3 regions of the Halobacillus sp. K22 genome follow, and region 3 is predicted to be linked to each of the others. Evidence: riboswitches for the same ligand, from Rfam matches in the RefSeq annotation. Region 3 holds a riboswitch; each other region holds the start of a gene.
The links. Region 3 has a riboswitch for thiamine pyrophosphate ahead of tenA (thiaminase II). Riboswitches for the same ligand answer to the same signal wherever they lie in the genome.
Positions count from the first base shown of each region.

Region 1: it holds a riboswitch for thiamine pyrophosphate, as region 3 does, so the genes downstream of both, ACTWPM_RS00240 (thiamine phosphate synthase) here and tenA (thiaminase II) in region 3, are expected to answer to the same signal.
Region 2: it holds a riboswitch for thiamine pyrophosphate, as region 3 does, so the genes downstream of both, thiT (energy-coupled thiamine transporter ThiT) here and tenA (thiaminase II) in region 3, are expected to answer to the same signal.

Region 1 covers NZ_JBQQCN010000001.1:46,195-54,512, forward strand. Annotated here, with positions in the region: gene ACTWPM_RS00220 (thiazole biosynthesis adenylyltransferase ThiF) at 1-265, opposite strand, end outside; gene ACTWPM_RS00225 (thiazole synthase) at 262-1,029, opposite strand; gene thiS (sulfur carrier protein ThiS) at 1,034-1,237, opposite strand; gene thiO (glycine oxidase ThiO) at 1,234-2,367, opposite strand; gene ACTWPM_RS00240 (thiamine phosphate synthase) at 2,360-2,977, opposite strand; TPP riboswitch at 3,257-3,354, opposite strand; gene ACTWPM_RS00245 (sodium:calcium antiporter) at 3,711-4,673, shown strand; gene ACTWPM_RS00250 (YqkE family protein) at 4,742-4,966, opposite strand; gene ACTWPM_RS00255 (iron-sulfur cluster biosynthesis family protein) at 4,963-5,298, opposite strand; gene ACTWPM_RS00260 (SDR family NAD(P)-dependent oxidoreductase) at 5,567-6,361, opposite strand; gene ACTWPM_RS00265 (MBL fold metallo-hydrolase) at 6,369-7,331, opposite strand; gene ACTWPM_RS00270 (AbgT family transporter) at 7,554-8,318, shown strand, end outside.
Region 2 covers NZ_JBQQCN010000003.1:99,344-107,661, reverse strand. Annotated here, with positions in the region: gene ACTWPM_RS03590 (general stress protein) at 1-279, shown strand, start outside; gene ACTWPM_RS03585 (phospholipase D family protein) at 321-1,769, opposite strand; gene thiT (energy-coupled thiamine transporter ThiT) at 1,897-2,463, opposite strand; TPP riboswitch at 2,546-2,644, opposite strand; gene ACTWPM_RS03575 (alpha/beta hydrolase) at 2,737-3,489, opposite strand; gene ACTWPM_RS03570 (SDR family oxidoreductase) at 3,547-4,386, opposite strand; gene yfkAB (radical SAM/CxCxxxxC motif protein YfkAB) at 5,166-6,293, shown strand; gene ACTWPM_RS03560 (GNAT family N-acetyltransferase) at 7,109-7,615, shown strand; gene ACTWPM_RS03555 (aldo/keto reductase) at 7,780-8,318, shown strand, end outside.
Region 3 covers NZ_JBQQCN010000017.1:54,862-63,179, reverse strand. Annotated here, with positions in the region: gene ACTWPM_RS13140 (oxidoreductase) at 1-611, opposite strand, end outside; gene thiE (thiamine phosphate synthase) at 1,806-2,423, opposite strand; gene thiM (hydroxyethylthiazole kinase) at 2,427-3,197, opposite strand; gene thiD (bifunctional hydroxymethylpyrimidine kinase/phosphomethylpyrimidine kinase) at 3,188-4,000, opposite strand; gene tenA (thiaminase II) at 3,997-4,686, opposite strand; TPP riboswitch at 4,735-4,842, opposite strand; gene thiW (energy coupling factor transporter S component ThiW) at 4,848-5,336, opposite strand; TPP riboswitch at 5,413-5,523, opposite strand; gene ACTWPM_RS13110 (DUF3221 domain-containing protein) at 5,619-6,146, shown strand; gene ACTWPM_RS13105 (PucR family transcriptional regulator) at 6,183-7,853, opposite strand; gene ACTWPM_RS13100 (pyridoxal-phosphate dependent enzyme) at 7,870-8,318, opposite strand, start outside.

The sequences.
Region 1 (8,318 bases), on a different contig from region 3:
ATCGCTCAGCTGCAGCTACTGCTTTTGGAATACGCTCAGCCGCATCCTTCTCTGTGAACAACTGTTGACGCTGCAGATTGCTCCATTCGACATAATCGCGATCGACTACCGTTATTTTTCCAATACCTGCACGAACTAGCATTTCAGCATTACTTGTCCCTAAAGCTCCTGCTCCAATCAAGAGCACATGCTTTTCACTTAGTTTACGCTGTCCATTTTCACCTATAGGTGAAAATAAGACTTGTCTAGAATATCTTTCCTTCAACCAATGCTCATTCCTTCCATAGGACTGCTTGCTGTCGCGTAAGTTTTCTTAGGTATTCTCCCAGATTCATAACCTAATCGGCCTCCCTCGATAGAGAGCTTCATCGCCAGGGCCATTTTTACAGGGTCCTCCGCTTGAGACACAGCCGTATTGAGTAAAACACCGTCAGCTCCAATTTCCATCGCCTGTGCTGCATCTGCAGGTGAACCTATACCCGCATCCACAATAACCGGAACTACTGACTGCTCTATAATTAATTGTAAGTTTAACGGGTTGAGAATTCCTTGGCCAGAACCAATAGGCGAAGCCCCTGGCATCACTGCATGAACACCTAAGTCTTGGAGCCTTCTTGCGAGCATAACATCATCCGAAGTATAAGGTAACACAATAAAGCCTTCTTCCAATAGTATCTCAGAAGCTCTCAACGTTTCAATTGGATCAGGAAGCAAAGTACGCTCATCGCCAATAACTTCTACCTTTATCATATCGCATAATCCAGATGCTTTAGCAAGTTTGGCGGTTCTTACTGCTTCCTCTGCCGTTTTTGCTCCTGCCGTGTTGGGAAGGAGCGTGTACTGATCCGTATCAATCATTTCTAAGAAATTGGGCTGATCTGCTTCAAAGATATTCATCCGGCGAACGGAAAAGGTTAAGATTTCGGCTTCTGAAATTTCTACTGCTTGCTTTTGAGTGGTATAATCAGGATATTTTCCGGTACCCAGCAACAACCTTGAATTAAAATTACGATTAGCTATGGTTAACATTTCCTCATCCTCCTCCTACAAAATGAACAATTTCAATTCGGTCTTCATTCATTATAGCTTCCTCAGCGTATAACGATTTTTCCACAATAGCTTGATTTCGCTCGACAATCGCAGCCTTATTATTTAATTTGAAATGCAATAATAACTGCTCCACGTTCTTCACGTCATCCGGTACCCTCATTTCATCACCATTAATAACTAGTTTCATACCGAAGCCACCTCCCTATGGTTTTGAAAACGAGCAGGAGAAAAAGCTGAAATATCCGTAATAAGATTCGATTCTCCTGTAATAAGATCTGCTAACAGTTTCCCAGTAACTGGACTTAATAATATTCCGTTACGATAATGCCCTGTACTAAAGTATAAGCCTTCCCACTCTGGATGCTTTCCCAGAACCGGCAGTTCGTCTCTAGTCATAGGTCTTGTTCCAGCCCACATGCGCTCAATTTCTGCTCCCCCTAATAAAGGCAGGAGTCGTTTGGCTTTTTGGATCAAGCCTTCTATTCCCTCTATGGTTACCCGCTTGTCAAATGTATAAGGAGTAGTCGTCGCTCCAATAATAATTTCCCCGCCTTTTTTAGGGACAAGATAGCAGTCATCCGTAAAAATGGTTTTATTTAGTAGTGGTCTCTTAGTTTTAACGGCTAGTGCTTCTCCCTTTACAGGATACAGTGCCTGTCCTTCCTCAGATAAGAAACGCTGACTCCATGCACCTGCAGCCACTATAACGGCATCTGCATAAAAAGCTCCCCCGTCTGTAGCTGCCCCTATCACTTGATTTTGTTTGCGCATTAATTTGTACACATCCGTAGATTCACGAAAAGTCACTCCGTTTACAGCTGCTGCACGTGCAAAGGCTTGAGTAAGATCAGGAGCGGACACGTGCCCTTCTTCAGGAAACAACATACCTCCAACTACCGAATCAGTTAGGCATGGTTCCAATTCGAGTAATTCCTCTTTATTTTTACATAATGCTTTTTCTCCTTTTTTCATTTGATTCGCCGCAATTTCCTGATAACGATCCAACTGTGCTTCTGTAAAAGCCAATTTCATCATTCCCTTTTGTAAAAGCCCAATGTCGATTCCAGTTATATCTTTTAATTCTACTGATAACTCCGAAAACATCCCTCGACTGGTGCGCGCTAGTTCGAACATAGGGCTGTCCTCATCCATTTCCGCTTGGACTCCTAGCATTCCTGCAGCTGCACTGGAAGCTTGGTTTCCTATGCTGCCTTTTTCCAGGACCAAAACCCGCTGCCCTTTCTTCGATAGATAGAAAGCTGTGGAACAGCCTATGATCCCTCCACCAAGAATAACCGTATCGTATTTCTTAGGCATAATATCCACTCCTTTGAATGCTTGCTTGAAACCTTGAGGCTGTTAGCTCTGGGTCGTGCGCTTCACAAATGGAAGACATAACTGCTACTCCTGATACATTGGTTTGAAGCACTTTTCTCAAATTCGACAGTTGAATTCCTCCAATTGCTATCACTGGTATCGAAATCGCTTCTGTTAATACTTCTAACGATTTCACACCCTTCCCCCCAAGCCCTTCCTTGCTCTGTGTCTGATAGATATTACCAAAGAGAAGATAATCAGCACCTTCCTGCTCTTTTTGGATCCCCTCTTCCAACCCATGTATCGAACAGCCGACTCTAAGGTCAGGATAGAGGCTTTTCACCGTTCCCGGAGAGGGTGCGTCTCCGGGCAGCTGTACTCCTCCTGCTCCCCACCTCCCCGCTGCCTGGTAATAAGAATTCACAATAATTTTTGTCAATGGTATTCCATGTTGGATAAGAGTGGAGAGCCACTCCTCTATTTCTTTTTCTGAACGATGCTTTTCACGAAGGTGAATGACCGTGGCAGCTGATTGGATCAACTGGGCCATGTGGAAGAATTCTGCTAACTCTTTTTTTCCATTGGAAAGTATATGAAGTTCACGAGTCACACCATCACACTTCCTTTTCCTTAGTCTCTGTTCATTATTGTCGATTTTTATTTTGGGTTAGTGACGATATAGGGCCGAATGGTTTAACACTTATTATTGAGATATTAGTTTACGGTGAACATAAATGAATTCGCTTGCCGTGCCCCCTCACGTGGCAGGGGCACAAAGTTAATTTTTCAGACTCGGAACTTAACTTAAAAAGAAAATTTACCAGCTCCTGCATAAAAAAACCGCTCCCCCATAGGGAAGCGGTTCTATAGCAATAATTTGTAAGTACATATGCTATACCCTCTACTTTCCTACGCTGGTATCGTCCAGATCAGGTTCTAGGGTTCAAATGTAATTGTCTCAGCCCGAAGGCACCCCTAGTAGAGCTTATTTAATATTTATTTAAATTCAGTATAACATCGCTCTTTATAAATTCCAATATTATACAGGTTTCACATAGAAAAAATATGCTTCTAAAGATGTGATGAGTAAAGAGAATCATTGGAAGAATTATGATTTATTAATTTTTCATTGTGAAAACACTTAATCTTTGACTCTTTGTTCTGCTCAAGCTATATTAATAGTAACAAGGGGAGTAGCGACCGGATATCGGCTGGTGAACCGTCAATACGGTATTTTTAATACCTGGTTCATTGGGCTAAGTTCTGCTTAGTACGCAAGACCTTGGTACAATTTATTTTTTGTGCCAGGGTCTTTTTTATGTTCTGGCGGAAAGGAGAACGCTATGATTTACTTTATATTCATCCTTGCTGCAGCTATCGTGGTGGTTAGTGCTGTATACCTCAACCAATTCGGAGACGTCATTAGCAAGAAATCTTCCTTAAGCGGAGCTGCTGTAGGTACATTTTTAATTGCTGGAGCTACTTCACTCCCAGAATTAACAACAAGTTTAACAGCTGTCTATATTGACAATCCAGATATAGCGGTGGGAAATATGCTGGGGAGTAATGTATTTAATCTTCTCATCCTTGCGAGTATGGATATCATCTATAGAAGACAACGATTATTTCAAAAAGTGAATAATAAGGAAAATATTCCGTCGGCTTCTATCGGGTTATTTTTCCTTCTTATAATTATTTTTTCACTTTGGATGCCCGGTTCCATCGAGATTTTTGGAGTGGGTATTGAGATGATCGTTATCGTAATGCTTTATATCTTCAGTATGAAATTTATATCTGGAGGAGAGTCCGATCAAGAAGTGGAAGGACTGACTAAAGATTACTCGCTGCGAGCAGCAGTTATCGGCTTTATTATTGCGTCAGTCATTGTTTTCATTTCTGGTAGTGCCTTATCGATTTCAGGTGACCGGATGGCTGAAGCCTCAGGACTTGATGCAAGCTTTGTCGGGAGTTTTTTAATAGCAGCATCTACTTCCCTGCCTGAGCTAGTAGCTGTGTACGCTGCCTTCAGATTGGCCAATTATAATATGGCAATTGGTTCTATACTGGGAAGCAACTTATTTAATATCCAACTGTTAGCTTTGACCGACTTGTTATATAGAGAAGGAGCTATCCTCTCCTCTGTGCAAGCTTCTCATATTTTCATTGCAAGTCTTGGGGTCGTTATGACTTTGATTATGATCTTCCTGCTTTTACGACCGGCTAATATGACCAGTCACTGGCGTTATGTGGCGCCTTCTCTTTTGATGACCCTCATTTACTTTGTCGCTTCTTATGTATTGTTTTAGTATAGAGACTTTGATAGATCCAAATATAAGAATTTAAAAAAACAGGCTTCCATTCGATATATGGAAGCCTATTTTTTAAACGTTTTCCAGTCTAGTTCACTTTCATTCAAAAGCTCTTCGAAGCTTTTATTTGCTTCTTGTTTTTTTCTTTCCTCGAGGCGGCGCTGCCTCTCTTGCTCATGACGTTCTGCTTCATGCTGTTTCAGCTCAGACTTTTTGGAGCGGAGACGAGTCAATACATCTTCATTTAACTGCTCACTTAGCGATCCTTCTTTTTGTCCTTTCTTACTCATACGGCTTCGCCTTCTTTCACATCTTTTGGAGAGATAATTGGATTTAGAACCCCGTCAGGACTTGAAAGACGGAAGCTGCTTTTAATGAAATCCAGCTTCATATCCGGCTTAAAGAAAGTGGCTTGTTGATGATCAATGATAACTTTATACTCAGCATTTACTACCAAGTTATCTGTATTCAAAATTTTGTCGGTAAACCGAATGGTGGGAAGCCCGTTCACTCCACAACCACATCCCTCCGTATCATAATACAGCCGGATAATAGGACGACTGGGATCTTTCAAATCTTCAAGCTTTTTTTTAGCCTCATCAGTGATACGTAATTTCATCATTTATCCCTCCTAATTCTATCATAAGAAATTGCTCCTCTTATGGCAATTCTCTTGCTTATTCTTCCAAGCCGCGTTCCCCCGGCCACCTGGTAATGGAAGAGAAAACCTTCAGTCCTAAAAAGTGTCTAGTCTTTTTTTAAATATCTCTTTCCGTTATAAACAGGATATGGTCCCTTATAGAATAGTTCTCACTGAATTACCTTAATCACACTATCAACAAATTCAGGGCGCCGAGAAAGTATCGCCACCCTTTAAAAACTCAGACTCTTTATTTCTTATTAAATTGACGTTCCATCGCTTTTTCCAAAAAAACAGGGGCAAGAGAGTACACTTTACTTCCCGAATTCATCCATGCCGGAAGATTGATTTCCCTTTGCTGAGTAAATAAATGGCCGACCACCTCAGCCGCTACTTTATTTGGATCCAGCATAAATCGATCTACCGCTTTTTCATAGGCTCCTGTAGGATCTGCTTGATTAAAGAAGTTCGTACGTACTGGACCAAGGTTCACAGAAGTCACGTAAACCCCCTGATTTTCCACTTCCATACGAAGACCATTCGTAAAACCTATTACAGCATGTTTAGTAGCAGCATAAACAGAGGATTTCGGAGTAGCTATCTTTCCTGCCTGTGAAGCGATATTCACAATGTGTCCTCTCCCTTGCTGCAAGAAATGAGGGAGCAATTGGTGAGTCGTTCGGAATAACGATTTTACATTGATGGATAGCATTCGATCGATATCCTGCCACTTTGCTTCTGAAACCAGATCGAACACAGCCATCCCTGCATTATTAATCAAGCCATCAATCGATCCATGATCATAGCATATTTGATCAATGACATCTTTCCATTCGGCATCGTTTGATAGATCCGCTTTGTACCAGTAACAAGGAACGGAAAAAGCAGCTTCTATTTTTTCTTTAATAATCGCAAGGCGATCCGCAGACCGAGCAACTAAAATAGGAGTGCCTCCTTCATGAGCCACATGAATAGCTAAATATTTACCAATTCCACTAGAAGCTCCCGTTATCAAGACTTTTTTTCCTTTGACCAATTCATTCATATAACTATCACCTGTTTACATAATATTTTTGTTCCTCTATAAATTCAACATTTAAAGAATTTATATGTTCTAAGTAATCCAATTGACCTATGGTTTCAGACATCGTCAAACCAAACTGACTTTCTACGTGTTTTGGGAACAGCCGCCTGCATACATCATATGCACATAATCTCTCTTCTTCAAACATATTTAAGACTTTATGCGCTCGCTCCTCTTGCTTTTTAAGACGCTGAATAACTAAATCATATGTGTTTTGGAACGTCTCTCCGTGACCCGGATAAACCATATGGATTTTTTTATCCAATAATTTTTCCATGGAAGCCCGGTATTGCAAAAGAGGGCGGGGACGAGGCCTATCCTTGGCATATGAAGGCTCTAATAAAGGATTTGAGGAGATATGAGCAAGTAAATGATCACCGCCAATCAAGGTTCCATCAGTCTCACGATAAAAAGAAATGTGACTCTGTGCGTGGCCTGGTGTTTCTATTGTTACCCATTCCTCATGACCTGGAAGCCTGTCACCTTCAATCAGTTCAAGCGTTAATGTGCCTTTTGCACTCCATTTTAGCGGTTTACGAAGGGATTTTAGTAAGCCAAAATATTGATTCGGTACCCCTGATTCTTTATACATCTGGTGAAAAAATTCTTCATACCTCAAAAAGAAAGCCTCTTCTCTTTCAAGCCAGGGTCTCAACTTTGGGTGAGCAGCAACTGTGCTTAGGTTAGGAAAATGTTCAATTAAACCCATATGGTCTGGGTGGTGATGAGTTAATATAACTTGCTCTATATCCCTAGGGCAGTAACCAAGCTCGTTTAACTTAAATTTCAATTCTTTCCAAGCATCATCGGTTTTTACGCCTGCATCTACCAGAGTGAGACGCTCTCCTTTTAGTAAATAGACATGCACATCTCCAACCGCATAAGGTGTGGGCAGTGTTATTTGGTATATAGTATCTTTTAAAGTTTTCATTCGGAATCCTCCAAACTGAATGAACATTCATTTTGTTTATTGTAGCATGCTTTCATGTTATATACCTCTCGAATTTTGAAATTATTGCTACTATTTTTAAATTCACAACATTCTTTCTAGTGAAACATTTTTAAAAAGTCTTCAAATCTACTTCTTTAGCAATTATACTTTAACGCGTTATTGTAAAACTCTAATACCTTATGATCTTTAAGGAGGAACATCATGGAACAACAGGAAAATAAAAGTCGTACCATGCGTATACTGGACTGGATTGAACGTGTCGGTAACAAACTTCCCCATCCAGTAACGTTATTTGCTATATTTGCTTTACTAGTCATACTAGCATCCTGGATTTTTTCAACTCTTGGGATTCAAGTAGAAGATCCTGCAACTGGAGATACTCTTGAGATTACCAATTTACTATCTAGCGAAGGAATCAAATACATTTTTGAAAGTATGGTAGAGAACTTTGTAGGATTCGCTCCACTCGGAACCGTTCTAGTTACGATGCTCGGAATTGGAGTGGCTGAAAGATCCGGTCTTATCAGCGCAATGCTAAGAGGGCTGGTTACATCCGTTCCACGTTCCTTAATGACAGCTGCTCTTGTATTTGGAGGTATCATGTCAAGTATGGCTGCAGACGCAGGCTACGTGGTACTCACACCTCTGGGTGCTGTCTTGTTTGCCGGTTTAGGCCGTCATCCTTTAGCAGGTATAGCCGCGGCTTTTGCCGGTGTATCTGCTGGGTTCAGTGCTAACTTGCTGCTTACGGCTCTTGACCCTCTATTGGGGGAATTAACTAAAGAAGCAGCCAAAACTATTGACCCCGGCTATGCAGAGAATATTTTATATACGATGAACTATTACTTTATGATTGTATCTGTATTTGTGCTTACTCTAGTTGGTACACTCATAACTGATAAACTTGTCGAACCTAGACTTGGAACTTACCAAGGCGGAGTGAAAGAAGAGGTCAACTATGTAACA
Region 2 (8,318 bases), on a different contig from region 3:
GGTATCCATCCAAAAGATATTTACATTCTTTCCCATGATGACGACCGTACTAATCGTATTGCTAATAATGTGGATGCAAATACGATCGGGTTTTCCGAGCAGGATTTCACCAATATCATCAGCAACATTTTCAGTAAGCAAGGGGACGAATTAAGAACAAAACTTCAGGAAATGGGCTTTTCAGAAACTGAAGCTGAAGAATATGAAGAAGATATGGATGAAGGTAAAGTTCTTCTTATCCTGACCGATCAGGAGAAATCTTCAGGTATTTTAGACTAAATAAAAGTAAAAAGCTCACTGATGCTGTCAGTGAGCTTTTTTTAATAGGTAGTAAACCAGGTCCATTTTTGCAAATGATAGGTAATGTAGCGAACAAGAGTTAGATTCCCTTGATATTCCTCATAATCCGCTGTGTAATTCCCGCTCTCATTACTCCAAATCCGTTCAAAATACTGATCTACTTCTTGAAAAATATCCTCGTCTGAATTTCCTTTAATAACTACATCCGCTTCCAGATTCAAATTCGCCAGGTTACGCCGGGTGTAATTCGCAGAACCGCCGATGATTACACTATCGCTGCCTTTATTAATATACAGCATTTTTGTATGGTACTGTTCAATATTTACATCATACCACCGTAAGTTAATGTTGTTATTTCCAAGCCGCTCCATTTCCGCTGCTACCGGTAAATTAGGAAGCCCTGGCTTCTCGTGGCCAAAGGATTTTTTGTTCGGGTCCATGACAATATTAACCGTCGCGCCACGGTCTGCCGCCCTGTCCAGAAGGTCGATGATATTTCGGTCCGACAAGTAATATATGCCGAGCCATACTTCATCGCCATCTCCCGCTTTTTTCAATTCTTTTTGTATCGAGCGATAGATTTTTCCTTCCGTTACAAACTGTGCGCTCAAATTACCCTCCTGCTTCTCCCAGGAGCGGTTTTCATACTCAGGGAAATCGGCTTCTCCAGAATAATTAACTACTGCTTCCTCTGCCTCTAAGATATCTTTAATAATTGGCCCTTCCATTTTGAACGCTGCGTTTTCGTGGTAGCCGCTGGCATCATGAGGATTAGCTGTTGAAACCATGGCGGCATCCTCCGTAACAAGCAGCTTTCTATGGTTGGCTTTAATATTTAACAATTTTAAATAGGACCGGAGGGTAACATCGGGAGCCTCTATAGCCAGAGGATTACCGATCCAGCCTTCACCGTCTGTACCTGTCCAGGAAAAAAACAAACGCCAGATGCTGGAGTAGACAGGATTGGAATCTCGCAGCTGATTCAGGTTGGTTAACACAACATCGACTCCCGCATCCTCCAAACGGCGGATGGTCTCAGACTCATAGGACCCATAAATCGTGTTAATCTGATCGGTAATAAACACAACTTTAAGATCAGGAACTTCTTCTTTCTGCCGAACAATCGCATTTACCAGATTTTCTGAGATCGCAGGAAAGTCGTTCTTTCCATTCGTATAACCATTAAATAAAAACATATCTGCGACAATAAAGTCATCAGCTTCAGCGATCGTGTTGTTTAACTCTTGAAAGATTTGCCGATCGTACACCGTTTCCCCTGATTCATTTTCGTAAGTCAGATCATAAAAGAATTCGATATCATCCATGGAATGGACATCTCCCTGATAAGAAACTCCCTCAGGAAGTGCCTTCCAGGATGTATGATAACCGATCGTAATTGAAAGAATAGTTATAAATGCCAATATAATCCAAAAGACCTTGCTTTTATGTAATTTCTTTAGTTTTTTCACATTTTACCCCCCCTTTTTTAAACACTTTACAGTTTAGCCCTAATCCTTTTGGCTCAAACCTGGTAAATAATAGGTTAATACACCTAAAAAACCCTGACTAGAGAGAGGGACTCTAGTCAGGGTTTCATTATCTGATAATTAACTTTGGACGCTTAACAAATAGTAAACTGACCACCAGGGCGCTCAGGATAAATGCAGGCAGCATATAACCACCGTTATAGAGCAGGGAATATAACCAAACCGGCTGCCCTTCTGGTGCAAACTTCCCGTAAAATATGATACCGGCAATAAAGTGGCCAATAAATCTAAGGGAGCTGCCAATGAGACAGCCGAGAGCTATCCACATGACTAACGACTTTTTATGATTCTCTTTTATCGAATGCCATAGCGGTTTGGCTACCACTCCAGCAAGGCCGATGACGGCAAAAGCCAATATATAGTCGATAATGGTTTGAACGGGGGTAATGATTATGGCTCCAGTCAGGATTTGATAGAAGCCCAGTAACAATCCGGTTAACACTCCGCCTCTCACACCCCAGCGGAAGGCCATAATAAAGACCGGCACCATAGCGAATGATATTGATCCGCCCTGAGCCCACAGCTTAAAGGATAAAAACGGAATTATATCGAGCAAGATGGCAAGTGCTGAGAAAATCGCCACCTCTACCATAAATAGTACTCTTCTGTTTTGCATTGTATCCTCTCCTTTTAAAGACACAAAAAAAGCAATGCCAAAAGGGAAGCTTCCTGATGGAGGATTCCCGACTGCATTGCACCATCAAAAAAGCCGCCATCCCTGCGTCAGTATTAACTGACAGGTTCTAAGGGTCTGAACATCGTTCACTCTCAGCCGGAAGGCTCCCCTTGAAGGCTTTATACCGTTACTTTTCTTGATATATTCCATATTATAGTAGATTTACTTTTAAGTTTCAACTAATCTGTCTTAGCGCCCCTGAAAGTCGGAGAGTTATCCCATTGTCTTTGCATACATTTCAAAGAATTCAAGACTTCTCTCTATAATTAGATCCTGGTCGTGATCAAGCGTAGCCACATGGTAGCTATTTTCTAAATGAACAATTTCTTTGTGCTCTGAAAAAACGGAATCAAAGATCATCTCTGAGTTATGAGGTGGAACCACATGGTCTTCATCCGAAACAAATATTAAAATCGGACAATGCACACCTGAAAGACCTTCTTCAACCCGGGTCATTAAGGTAAGCAGCTGATTTACTGAACTTACAGGCGTTCTCTCATAAGCCAGTTCTTCCACTTCCGGATTTTTAATATCGGAACCAATGGCATCTATAAAACGCTCTTCCATGGCGACTGTTCCTTCCATTGCCGGGATTTTTATAGCCGCATTAATAGGAATGACGCCTTTAATATCTGGAAATTTTTCAGCGATATGAAGAGCTAATGTACCCCCCATGGATAAACCGACCACAAAAATCATGTCGCAGCGTTCTTTCAGCCAATGATAGCCATCTTCTACGGACTCGATCCAGTCCTCATAGGTCGTGGTTTCCATATCTTCAGGTGTAGTTCCGTGGCCTTTTAATCGCGGACCGAAAACGGTATATCCTTCCCTAGCATAAGCTTCCGCCAGCGGCCTCATGCTTTGAGTGGTTCCAGTAAATCCATGAGAAATGAGGATACCTACTTCATTACCTTCGAAGCGGATTTCCTCTGCTCCTTTTAATATAATTGGTTGTTCTGCCATGACCGATCTCCCCTTTCATTTCCTTCTGTACTGTTACCCATATTTTGGATTACGAAACTAGGAGGATCGTATTTGACTCAGAATCAGCTTTTCAAGCCATGACCAGGGAAGAATCCTTTTCAAGGCAATATTTAACCGGACACCGGGGCCAATCGGATACCGAAGTCTGGATAGGCTGTCCTTATCAGCCAGCTTAGTCATTAACCGGGACACATCGCCAGGGTCACTCCGTTTCCCCTGCTGCATAGCTTTCCAAAGATCTTTCATATAATCGGCGTATGGTGATTCAGGGTTGTGGGTCTCCTCAGGAAGCTCCATTCCAGATGACCAAATATTCGTTTGGTAGGATCCAGGCTCAATGAGAGCCACATCGACTCCAAATGGTTTCATTTCGAGCCGCAGACTCTCGGAAAACCCTTCAAGTGCATGTTTGGATGCAACATAGGCGGATAATCCCGGAAAGCCGATTAAACCACTCACACTACTGACATTCATGATCTTTCCGCTTTTCTGGCGTCTCATAATTGGCAGGACGGCTTGTGTTACGCGAATTACACCAAATACGTTTGTTTCAAATTGACGTCGGTACGCTTCGATAGGAACTTGTTCAACAAATCCACCCAAAGCATAACCGGCGTTGTTGACTAATATATCAATGCGTTCAGCCTGCTGCACTCGATTCTCGAATTCAAATAATGAGAAAGAATCGGTCACATCAAGCGGCCAAATTTCAATTCGGCGAGTGATTTCTTCGTCTATATCTCCTGAAAAAAATGCCTTGGCTTTATCCATATTTCTCATTGTGGCTATCACGTGAAATCCTTTTTCAGCGCACTTTACGGCGGTTTGAAAACCAAAGCCGCTAGAAGCACCCGTAATTAATACCGTTTTTTTCATTCAATCGCCTCCTAATCAGCGTCTGTTTAAAATTCGATAAAACGATCATTTTCCCCTTTTTTTAATGGCCATGTTAAAGTTTATTGCTGATTTTCATAAGACCCTTATTGCGCAATCGGGCCGTATAGTTGAAGACTCAGTTTCGAGATATTTTGTAGAGAAAGGGGCTCCAGGGAACGACTCGCTTTCCGCGGGCATGTGGTGAGCTTCCTCAGGCTTCGCCTTCCGGGATCTCACCGATCATGTTCATCCCGCAGGAGTCTTCGCCGTTCCCTTCCGCCCCTTTGCGATCATTGAGAGCTCAAAATTCTCTGCATAAACACCATCCCATGAACCAGGATCATCTATAATCCACCTTGATTTTTTACGTATAGAAATCCTGTTATAGAAGCATTTGAGGCAGATAAAGCTTGGCTCCTGTCTTCTATAGCAGGGTCCGTTCATTAGATATCGTTGGTGTGGCGGAGGAAACGACGAGACTCCCGCGGGAGAAGGAGCGAGGCGAGACCCCACAAGGAGTGGTAACGACTGAGGAGGCTTGCCAGTCCCCCCGCAGGAAAGCGAGTTGTTTCCGTAGCCGCCCCCTCCTTTTTCTGGCAATGGACCCGAGTTATCTCGAAACTGAGTCTTAAAGAAACGGGAGCTTTACTTTAATATCGGCACGGATGTTTTACGGAGTCTTTTTATAAAGGAATCCTGGGGGTTGGGAACGAATTAGTGTTAGAATAGGATAGGTTTGACTCAGATCGAAACGTATCACAGAAAGGAAGTTTCCTATAATGTCAGAAAACAATACTACGCTTCGCCAGCTCACACCATCATACGACCCATGGGAAGCCTATATGGATGTAAAAGAGCACGGAAAAATGACACTTTCTAATATAGAATTTACCACTACAACATTGTGCAATATGAGATGTGAACACTGCGCGGTCGGGTACACACTCCAAGATAAAGATCCAGATGCACTGCGCATCGACATGATACTTAAACGTCTGAATGAAATTCCTCACTTACGAACGCTTAGCATTACAGGCGGGGAGCCTATGATGTCCAAAAAATCAGTAGACCAATATGTACTGCCGCTGTTAAAGTATGCACACAGCCGCGGTGTCAGGACCCAGATCAATTCAAATTTAACCTTGCCTTATAAAAGGTACCTCCCGATCATTCCATACCTGGATGTGCTGCACATTTCCCATAATTGGGGCACCATCGAAGAATTTATACATACCGGTTTTGCCCGTATGGAAAGAAAGCCTTCAGAAGATAATCGTAAAATGTATTTCGACCGGATGGTTGAAAACTCCCAGCGCCTTTCCGATGAAGGCGTGATGGTATCCGCCGAAACCATGCTTAACCGGCGTACCTTCCCTTACCTGGAAGCCATTCACGACCACGTGAACGAGATGAAATGTGCCAGGCATGAGGTGCATCCAATGTACCCTGTAGATTTTGCGAGCAGCCTTGAAACTTTAAGCCTTGACGATATGCGCAAAGGAATCAATCGACTGCTGGACCACAGGAACGAAAACATGTGGATGTTATTCGGAACACTTCCTTATTATCCTTGCAGTTCCTCTCAGGAAGACCTTGATATGCTAAAACGCTTATACCGGGAGAAAAATGTAACTGTCCGTAATGATCCAGACGGCCGTTCCAGGTTAAACGTCAATATATTCAGCGGAGATATCATCGTCACAGACTTTGCAGATGAAGCTGGTCTTGGGAACATACAGCACACTTCCCTTCCGGAAGCGTTTGAAAACTGGCTGGAGTCGAGCACAGCAAAAAGTTTAAACTGTCATTGCCCGGCTGTTGAATGTCTCGGACCCAATGCCTTGGTTAAAAACACATATTACCAGGATGTGGATTTCCAAAAACGCGAATCCAAACTCACTTTATGAAATAAGTAAAGCTTAGAGCCATTCCTCTAAGCTTTTTTATTTGGCTCTTTTAAAGTTCCGCGATGATTTTAAGGTTAAGCTCCCATTACTTGAAGACTTGATTTCTACATAGTTAGGTCCGTTACGTAATATGGATAAGGGTTGGTGGGGAAATAACTCGCTTTCCTATGGCCCTACACGACGTAGGGTCGATCGACGTTGCCACAGGACGTGACGACCTTAGTCGATCCTCCTTTTACCATGAGCTTCCTCGCTCGTTTCACTCTCTGCGGGATCTCACCTAGTCCCTTCTCCCATGGGAGTCTCGCCATTTCCCCATCAACCCAACATGGTTATGAAGAACGGCCCCTTCTTTAGAAGTGTAGCTGTTGGTTAAATCAAGCTGTACCAGGGTTTTTCGATGAAATCTATGGAGAAACAGAAGCTTATAGCATTTTGTACATGCTGTCTATACAAGAGGTATCCCCCATGATTTCGAGTATCTTATTTCAGCAAGGTCCGGAGGGGGACGATGAAGACTCCTGTGGGATAAACATGATCGGTGAGACCCCGGAGAGCGTAGCTCGAGGAGGCTCAGCACATGCCCACGGAAAGCGAATCGTCCCCCGCAGGACCTTCACTGTAACCCGATATCTCGAAACTGAGTCTTACACAATCCGGCCCTATTGCGTAATATGAATCTTATGAAAAATCCTCAAGGTCTGGGACTAAGCTGCTTATTCAGAAGCTATATTCCTTGACTTCAAGATAATTCATCACGATATACTGGATCATAGAAAAGAAGTTTTTAATATAAAGGGGAAATTGATAAAGTTATGACCATTACGATACGAGAAGCCAACCAAGAAGAGCTCGGCTCGATTCGGGAGCAACGAGTTCAAGCCTATGAAGACCACGTTCATGCCTTACCTGACGAGCATTGGCAGGCCCTCAAACAAGCGATTTCCTCAGAGGCTGACCAGCAGCCCGGCGTTGATCTGCTAGTTGCCGAACTCAATGGAATTCTTGCGGGAAGCGTTGCACTTTTTCCTGCTAATACGGACGCATATGAAGGGTATGTAGATGAACTGGACTATCCAGAAATAAGAGTGCTTGCCGTGTCGCCTGAAATTCGCGGCAAAGGAGTGGCGTCTGCTTTAATAGATGCCTGTATCGAAAGAGCCAAAGCTAAGGGTTACCGTTCGATCGGACTTCATACCGGTGATTTTATGTCTGGAGCTATTTCTCTATATGAACGGTATGGATTCGAGCGCGTGCCACAGCATGATTTTGAACCCGCGGATGACGGGATTATTGTAAAAGCCTTTTATCGAACTATTTAATGGTAGAAATCCGTCTGATCAGAAAAAAGTAATTAACTACACTATCTTTCATTATTGAATGCTTAAATAGGTATGAGACAGGGGCCTTCATAAACGCCTGGGTTTAAATGGCAGGCTATCAGGATACATACCTGTATCAATGAAACGTAGGAGGCATGGAATTTATGAAATCATTTGAAGAGGCTTTAAAACATAAAGTAGGACTCGGCACAGCCCCGCTTGGAAATATGTTCAGGGAAGTGCCTGAAGATGAAGCTCGATCCACGATTCAAACCGCCTGGGATCAGGGCGTGCGCTATTTTGATACCGCTCCTTTTTACGGGGCAGGTTTAGCTGAGATGCGTCTCGGCGAAGTATTATCGAATTATGACCGTGACGACTATGTGTTAAGTACAAAAGTCGGCCGCTATATGACAGAGGAAAAAGAAGAAAAAGAAGGATTGTTCGAGGATGCCCGTGAGAACAAGGTCATCACGGATTACACCGCAGAAGCTACGGAGAAGTCAATTGAACAAAGTCTGGAACGTCTAAAAACAGATCGCTTAGACTTTGTATTTGTTCACGATGTCTCCCCCGACTTTCATGGGGACGAATGGAAAGATAAATTTGAAGAGGCTAAAGAAGGCGCATTCCGCGTTCTGACACGACTGCGTGAAGAAGGAGTTATCCGCGGCTGGGGTTTAGGTGTGAACACCACTGAACC
Region 3 (8,318 bases):
ATAGACAATCCAGCTTGGTCAATTCGTCTTTGCAGCTCAAAGGTGAACAGCAGATTAGCCAGCTTGGATTGGGAGTAGGCCTTCATTGGTTTGTATCCTTTGCCGCCTTCAAACATCAGGTTATCAAAATCGATAGCTCCGGATTTATGGGCATTACTGCTAATGTTGACCACTCGGGATTGCTCCGTTTCTTTTAAGCGTTCAAAAAGAAGGGCAGTCAAAGCAAAATGGCCAAGATGATTAATGCCGAGCTGCTGTTCAAAACCGTCTTTCGTTTTCCCGTAAGGGGTCGTCATTACTCCTGCGTTATTCAACAGGATATCCAGTCGAAAGTATTTAGCTTTAAAAATACGTGCGAATTCCTTTACCGAATCTAAATCCTGAAGATCTAAAGGCATCACATCAATAATTGCATTCGGATTGTCTTTCCTGATGGCCTCATATGCCTCTTCGCCGCGTTCTAAAGATCTTGAAGCCAGAATAACGGTTGCACCTTTTTCAGCAAACACTTTGACCGCTTCAAATCCAAGGCCGCCGTTACCGCCAGTGACAATGACTACTTTATCTTTTAATGAAGGGATTTGATCCACAGACCAAGCTTGTTGACTCATTTTTTGCTCACTTCCTCTATTGATGTATTGGATAGATAAATTTTTATCCTGTAATTTCCTTTGTTTAAACCTTCCTTCCCTTTTACCCTTCATCCTTTTAACTAAACCGTTCTCAAAGAAGCAAGTAATCGTACGGTGGAAACACCAAACTAAACATACAGTGCCTTTATCAAAAGGCACTGTTAAATCCCCGTGTTGACTATATAAAGTTAAGCCTCCGATTTTGTAAGACTCAGTTTCGAGCCTTTTGTGAGAAGTAGGTCCTGCGGGGGACGGTTTCGCTTTCCGACCCTGCACGACGCAGGGTCGTTCGACGTTGCCACACGACGTGGCGTTCTTAGTCGAACCTCTTCTGTGGTAAGCTTCCTCGGGCTTCACAGCCCTGCGAGATCTTACCGATCATGTTCATCCCACAGGAGTCTTCAGCGTCCCCTCCGGACCTGTCCAAATCAGAAACTCGAAACCACTTAAGTTATCTTCTTGATAAACAGGAACATGAGGGTTTTCACGCTAAAAAGATATGGAATAGCTTGTCATAAAAGCATTTAAGATCAGTTAAGAAGGAGATCCTTCTCTCTTCTAGCAGGGTCCGTTATTCTCCCGTGGCTGGGTTGATGGGGAAAAGGCAAGACTCCCCGGTTAAAAGCGGAAGCACCTTGGGCAGCGGCGTATGGACTGGACTGAGCTGACGGAGATAAAGAAAACACGAAGAGCGCAGCGATTCGATGTTGCCTTATCGTACAGAAGCGAGGGAAGTCTCACTAGACGCTAGGTGCTGGAGCTGGATAGCACCCCATATCGTTTAGGCATTGTCTTAGGACTCCATCGATCATGAGTGTAAGAACGGGAGAAGGGACTAGATGAGATCCCGCAGGGAGTGAAACGAGCGAGGAAGCTCACCGTCCCCCCATAGGAAAATGTTCAAATGTGGAATCACCCCGATAGACACGACCAGCATAAGCCGCTCATCAAAAGGATGGCGGTTTTCCCATCCGTTGATGAGCGGCTTATGACTCGAGTGTCTGGGTGATGGAACAAGACGAGTTATTTCCCCACCAACCCGCTCCTCATATCGTGACGGCCCCAACTTATCTCGAAACTAAGTCTTCCACAATCCGGCCCGATTGTGGAATAAGTGTGCGTTGTTAATCACGTTGCTCAGAATCCATAAAAGACACCGCAATCATAGTTTCGTTATAACCGTTTCACGGCTTCAGCTATTGATTCGGCACGTGTTATGGCTGAAACAACCGCTACCCCGGACGCTCCTGCTTCTATGACCGAAAAAGCATTTTCCGTGTTGATCCCTCCGATACCAACGACCGGTAAATCAGGGTAGGCCTCTTTTAGCTGCTTAATCCAGTCGGTTCCAACGACAGGCTTAGCGTCTTCCTTCGTGCTCGTTTGAAAGACAGGACCAGCTCCGAGATAGTCGACCTTATCTAATGAACTTTGGGCTACTTCCTGCTCTGTTGAAACCGACAGCCCAAGGATTTTGTCTGGAAATTGCGACCTTATAACTTCGACACTTATGTCTTCCTGGCCTACATGAATCCCGTCTGCCTCTAGCGGTTCAACCATGTCTAAGTCATCATTGACTATGAAGAGGATCCCTTTCTCCCGGCAAAGACTTCTGAGTTTTCTGCCAAGCTCAAGCTTAGCATCTCCTTCAAGTGATCCTCTTCCCTTTTCTCTATATTGAAAAGCGGTTATCCCTGCTTGGATGGCCTCTTCCAGGACAGCTGCAGGATCCCTGTCTGTGTCCTGACTTCCCATCACCAGATACTTTCTTAACTGCTTAGATAAAGTCACTGATCATCTCTCCCCCAATTGTTCAGGGTCCATGGCTAATGCATCGAGAAAATGAGAAGCAAATGTTCCTGGTCCCTGTACTGTTTCCTGTGAAGCTGCGTGTTCAGCTGCCGCTCCGAAAAATTCCAGAGCTGTATGGATGTTAGTTACACTAAATCCACTTGCAGACAAGCTTGCAGCAAGAATAGAACCGAGCAGGCAGCCTGTACCCGTCACTTTCGCTAAAAGAGGGTCTCCTGTTGAATTAGTCCGGGTTTCCGACCCATCAGATACTACGTCAATCTTTCCGGTGACAACAGCAGTGGTCTCATAGGTTTGTGCAACTCTCTCCGCAATTAATTTTTCGTTTCCAGTACCCGTCGATTCTACCCCTTTTGTCTCTACTTCTTCTCCAATTAAATGAGCAAGCTCTCCAGCATTTCCTTTAATTACAGAAGGGTTCACATTTTGTAAAATGGTTTGAATGCTTTTCGAGCGGTACTTAGTGGCAGCTGCACCAACTGGGTCCACTACCACAGGGACACCTGCCTCATTAGCTGCCTGCCCCGCTAAAATCATAGCGCTTACCTGGTTTTCTGTTAACGTTCCTATATTAAGAAGGACCCCATCAGCCAGACGTGTTACATCCTGAACCTCTTCTCTGGCATGTGCCATGATGGGTGAACCACCAAAAGCAAGTAAACCGTTTGCGCTGAAGTTCATGACCACCTGGTTCGTAATATGGTGAATCAGCGGCTGCTTTTGCCGTACTTCCTTAATGATATTTACATCCATTTGTTAGAAACCTCCTCACGAGTAGCAAAATGATTGGTCGGCCCGCTTCCATGCCCAAGGTCGAAGGAATACCGAATCGCTTCCGTTACAAAATATTTAGCTTGTTTTACAGCTTCAACTAACGAGAGGCCCTGTGCCAGGTAGGCAGTAATCGCTGCGGAGTACGTGCAGCCGGTCCCGTGAGTGTTTTTTGTATTAATGCGAGCTGACTCGAAGGTGTGGATCTCATTTCCATCAAATAAAAAATCAATGGCTGACCCTTCCCTGTGTCCGCCTTTCACTAAGGCTGCACCTGCTCCGAAATTCTTGACGATAGCTTCAGCCGCCTCTTTCATATCTTCCTCAGTTTCAATTCTATTCCCAGTTATCTCTTCCGCTTCCGGGATGTTGGGGGTTACTAAAGTCGTCAAAGGAAGCAGATGATTTCGTAATACTTCCCTTGATTCTTCTTCACTTAAGGAATCACCACTTTGAGAAATCATAACGGGATCCATTACATATAAAGCGTTGGTCTCCGGAATCCAATTAGCTATTGCTTTCATCATATCTTTTTGAGCGACCATTCCTGTTTTTAAAGCATGAACTGGCATATCCTCAGAAATCGACTGAAGTTGTTTTTCCAGGAATTCAATAGGGAGGTGGTGAATGTCCTTTACACCTGTGGTGTTTTGAGCAACGGCAGATGTGATCACAGACATCCCGTAGCATTTTAATTCCTGGAATGTCTTTAAATCAGCCTGGATACCTGCTCCTCCGCTTGGATCTGTGCCCGCAATAGTCAATGCGCATGGAACGTGGTTCATTTAACATCCACCGCCTTTCCTTCAATCCATCCTTCACAGGTATAAGCCATTTCCCAAAAAGACCATTCCAGCTGACAGCTTTTCCGATACGCATCCCTTATACGGCTGAGTTCTTTTTCTGAAGCCTGTTCAGCAAAATGATCCAGCCGGCTTCGTAAATGATCCGTGAGAATTTGCATCTCGCTTTCGGCATAGAATTTTATCCAGGGATAAAAAGGATGATCTTTGTCAGGCTCATACTCCTCCATCAAATATCTTCCTATTTCTAAATAAGTCCAGGGACAAGGAAGGAGTGCGGCAATAATTTCACCAAGACCTCCCATTTGAGCATGGTACATCATATGTTTCACATAATGATCAGCGGTTGGAGGAAGCGGATAACCCTGAAGATCTTCATACCGAATGCCGATATACTCGCACAAATTATGATGGGGGTGCACTTCACTATGAAGGATGAAATTGACCTGTTCGTTAAAGTATTGAATATCTTCACGTTCAGTGGACTTGGAAATCGCAATTCCATAAATGTGCATAAACGCATTTAAATACTCGTAATCTGCTTTTATATAGTGAGCTATAGATTCTGAGGGAAGACGACCATTTCCAATTCCTTCAACAAATGGATGGTGAAAAATTCTTTCGAAAATATCGTGGTTTTCTTGTCTTAACTGTTCTGTAAATGACATGAAAATGCCTCCTGATTTATTCGGAAGCTACTAAGGGGGGGAAGGGGGTGAGGCTGCTTACTACTTCCCTCCGCTGGCATGATCCAGATCAGGTGGTAAGGGACCAAGGAATTTATTTCCTTATCTCAGCGAACACTCGCGCCCCTAGTAGTTTCCGTGTATTATGGTTGTAAGATATATTTTTCCAATTTAACTCTTGAAACGATGATCCATCCTATCATGGCACCTGATATGCTGCTGACCAAGAAGGATGGTAGAAATACCAGAGCTCCAGACGAGCTGCCCATCAGTATATTTGCATAAGGAACAGCGAATAAGGCTCCAATGACTCCTGTACCAAGCACTTCACCGGCAACTGCTGCCATTCTATTTTGAACCCATTTGTATAAAATACCCGCAAGAAAAGCACCGATCATTCCTCCAGGAAACGCGAGCAGTGTACCTAATCCGAGGAGGAGGCGTAATAAACCGATCATAAAAGCTATGGTTACAGCCGGTAATGGACCAAGTGTCACAGCTGCCATCACATTTACTGCATGCTGGACTGGATAAGCCTTTGCAACTCCTGCTGGAAACCAGAGCAGCTGGGCACCAAGTGTTCCAATCGCAATGAATGCAGCCATTGTCGTTAGTAATCTCGTTTTGTTCATGTCTGTCCTCCCTTCCGTAGGGGAAAAACAAAAAGCCAGATCCCGGGAAGGACCTGACTTATAAGGGTAATGTCTAATAAATAGTAGACTACTTCCCTCCGCTGGTGTTAACCAGATCAGGTTCGTTAAGAGTCGGAATGCTTCTTTGCTTTCCTCTCAGCCCATTCAGGCTCCCCTAGTAGTTATAATCATAGATTCACTTGGTTGTTTTTTACTATAACAAAGTTATTGATAGATGTCATGGTAATTTATTCAAAAAATAATAGAAAGGCAGGCAAGTTTATGAGAGCTTTGGCATGCATGTTTATTATAACTATGATTCTGACCGGGTGTGCAGCTGCACCAACTTCTAATTCCGATAGTCAACCTAAAGAACCACCAGAGCAAGAAAACCCGTCTCCTCCTGAAATTACCGGATTTGTTATGGAACAGAAAGAGGACCAAATTCTAGTGGTGGCTCCCCTGGATTCTGATTCAGACAGCAATCCTAATGCAATGTGGGTCTCCGATGCTCCTAAAGACCGCTGGGTAGGTAAACAAGTAGAAGTGTGGGTGAAAGGTGGAGTTCGTGAATCCTTCCCCACTCAGGCTGAAGCAGAGCAGGTGACGGTTCTTGAAATGAGCCAAGTAGAGGGCGCAGACATGGAAGCTCCCGAGGCTCTGTCAAAAGCTTTAATGGAAATCCAGGGTGACAAACTGTTAGCCGTAAAGCTGATTTTGTATCGTGAAGAAGAAGATAAATGGGAGGTCCAACTAACTAGACTTGATTCTAGTAACGAGGAAATAGAAACAATGGTTGCTGATCGATAACGAATAAAATGAGCGGCTCCTCTGCAGAAGGAGCGCTCATTTTTCAATTTTCTTCAACATCCATAAACGTACACTGAGCTCCAGGAGGAAAAGGTCATCTGCATCCAATAAAGAAAGCCCTGTTAAGTGTTCAATATTCCTTAAGCGATGCAGCAATGACTGGCGGTGCAGATTTAAGGCACGTGCTGTCTGGCTTACGTTACTGTTGTATTTGTTATAAACAATGAACGTATGAATTAAGTCCGTCTGTCTTCGTTGATCATATTCAATCAGTTTTTCCAACGTATTATGGACAATATATTCAATTTCCTTTTCGTGTGAAAGAGCCATTAACAAGCGGTTCATACGGGTATCACTGAAAAAAGTACGATCTCCGTCTTCATGTTTTTGACGTCCGATATTTAAAGCGGTAGCCGCTTCTTCATAGCTCTGGTGGAAGGTATACAGACCGTCTTTATGGCAGGAAATTCCCCAGGAGATCGTAATACCGGCAAGTAATTCGTGAAGGCGCCGCTCCACGAGATCCAGAAATTGATTAGCCGTCTCCGGGTATGTCTTGGAATCCGCCTCTATATAAACAATAACTTCCCCTTCATCAAACGTGGTCATCGTCTGCCGCTTCAGCATATCCCCCGCATGTGTCACTTCCTTTTGAATATAGTAGTTCCGGCTGTGCATGGACGAAGATTGGACTGAATGCTCCTCTGAACCTACGGGTCCATCAATCTGTTTTTTAAAACGAATATCTCCTACCAGACACGCATACGGCTTCTCTAAGTCATAACCAAGGAGGTGGGCTTTCGCCAGCAGCGACTTATCGATATCGACTTCAGTTTTGGCAAGTTCAAGCAGAAAGTTATCCTTCAACCGGATTTCGGTCATTTCAATGGCGTTTTCTTTCACAAAATATAAAGCGCAGGCCGTAAGTGTATGCTCTAAAATCGATAAATCCACCCATGTCAATTCATGGTCATCCTCTGGCTTAAACAACAGATATCCTTGCTTTTTGTAATTCGAAAGGATCGTCAGCTGATAGCAAAAATGTGGACCAATCTCATATTTTTCAATGTAATGGACTAATGGATGATCGCTAAAAGGCTCTGGAGATACCAATTGAAATGCTTCGTTTTCTTTTCCGTTCAACACGTCTAGAAAATAACGGTCGAACTGCTGATTAGCCCTGATTTGTTTATTATGATCACTGATAGCAGCAGGAATGTGAGTGTTTTCATAAAGAATCGTAGTAATTTCCTGCAATCCTTTGCCGTTCAATACACAATTAATTAATTCCTGGCGGATGGTTTCGGCCCGCTGCTGCCCGGTCTGCTTTTCTTCACTTATTAAACGAAGAACATCCTGCAGAATATCTCCGAACCTCACCTCCCATGGTATTTCCATGATGATAAAATCGTGTTCCTCAGCTAATCGCAGAATACGGTCTGGTATTTTGTAAAGATATCGTCCGGTAGCAAAAGCGAGAGCTGAAGCGTCTGCACGAATAACATCCTTTACATATTCCTCAAGCTTCGGTATATCTTCTCCACATCCCACCCCGGTGCTCAGTACAAATTCATTGTTCCTCACAAAATTTTCAACGGGGGTCTCGATCACGGATATCCATTGTACGGGTTTATCTGTGGTCTTAGTTAAAACCTTTGCCTCTTTAAAGATAGGTAACTGCAGCACATCTTCCACTGTTACTCCCATTCGCCTCACTCCTGCCCTATTGATTCTTAATTAAGTGATTGATGGTGTGTTGGTCGATGTTGTTTCCGCTGACAACCAGCACGACATGGCTACCCGTCGAAGTCTTTTCGTTAAGCAGCCAGCCGATCCCTGCTGCTGCAGCGCCTTCCACCGCCATTTTATGGTGGGTCAGCATGAATAAGATCCCGTTACCGATCGATTCTTCAGAAACCAATTTTGCTTCGTCTAAAAAAGTCTGTGTTAATGGAAAGGTGTACTCATTATTAGGACCAAGACCGCCAAGCAGACTATCTGCAAGCGTGTCTTCTTCTTTAAGGGTGACCGGCTCGCCCTTTAACAAACTCTCATACATAACCGCTGATTTTTCCATCGATACCCCGGTGATTTGAATAGCAGAGTCAATAGCCTTTAAAGAAGCACCAATACCTGATAGTAACCCTCCCCCTGATAAAGGGATAATCGCCT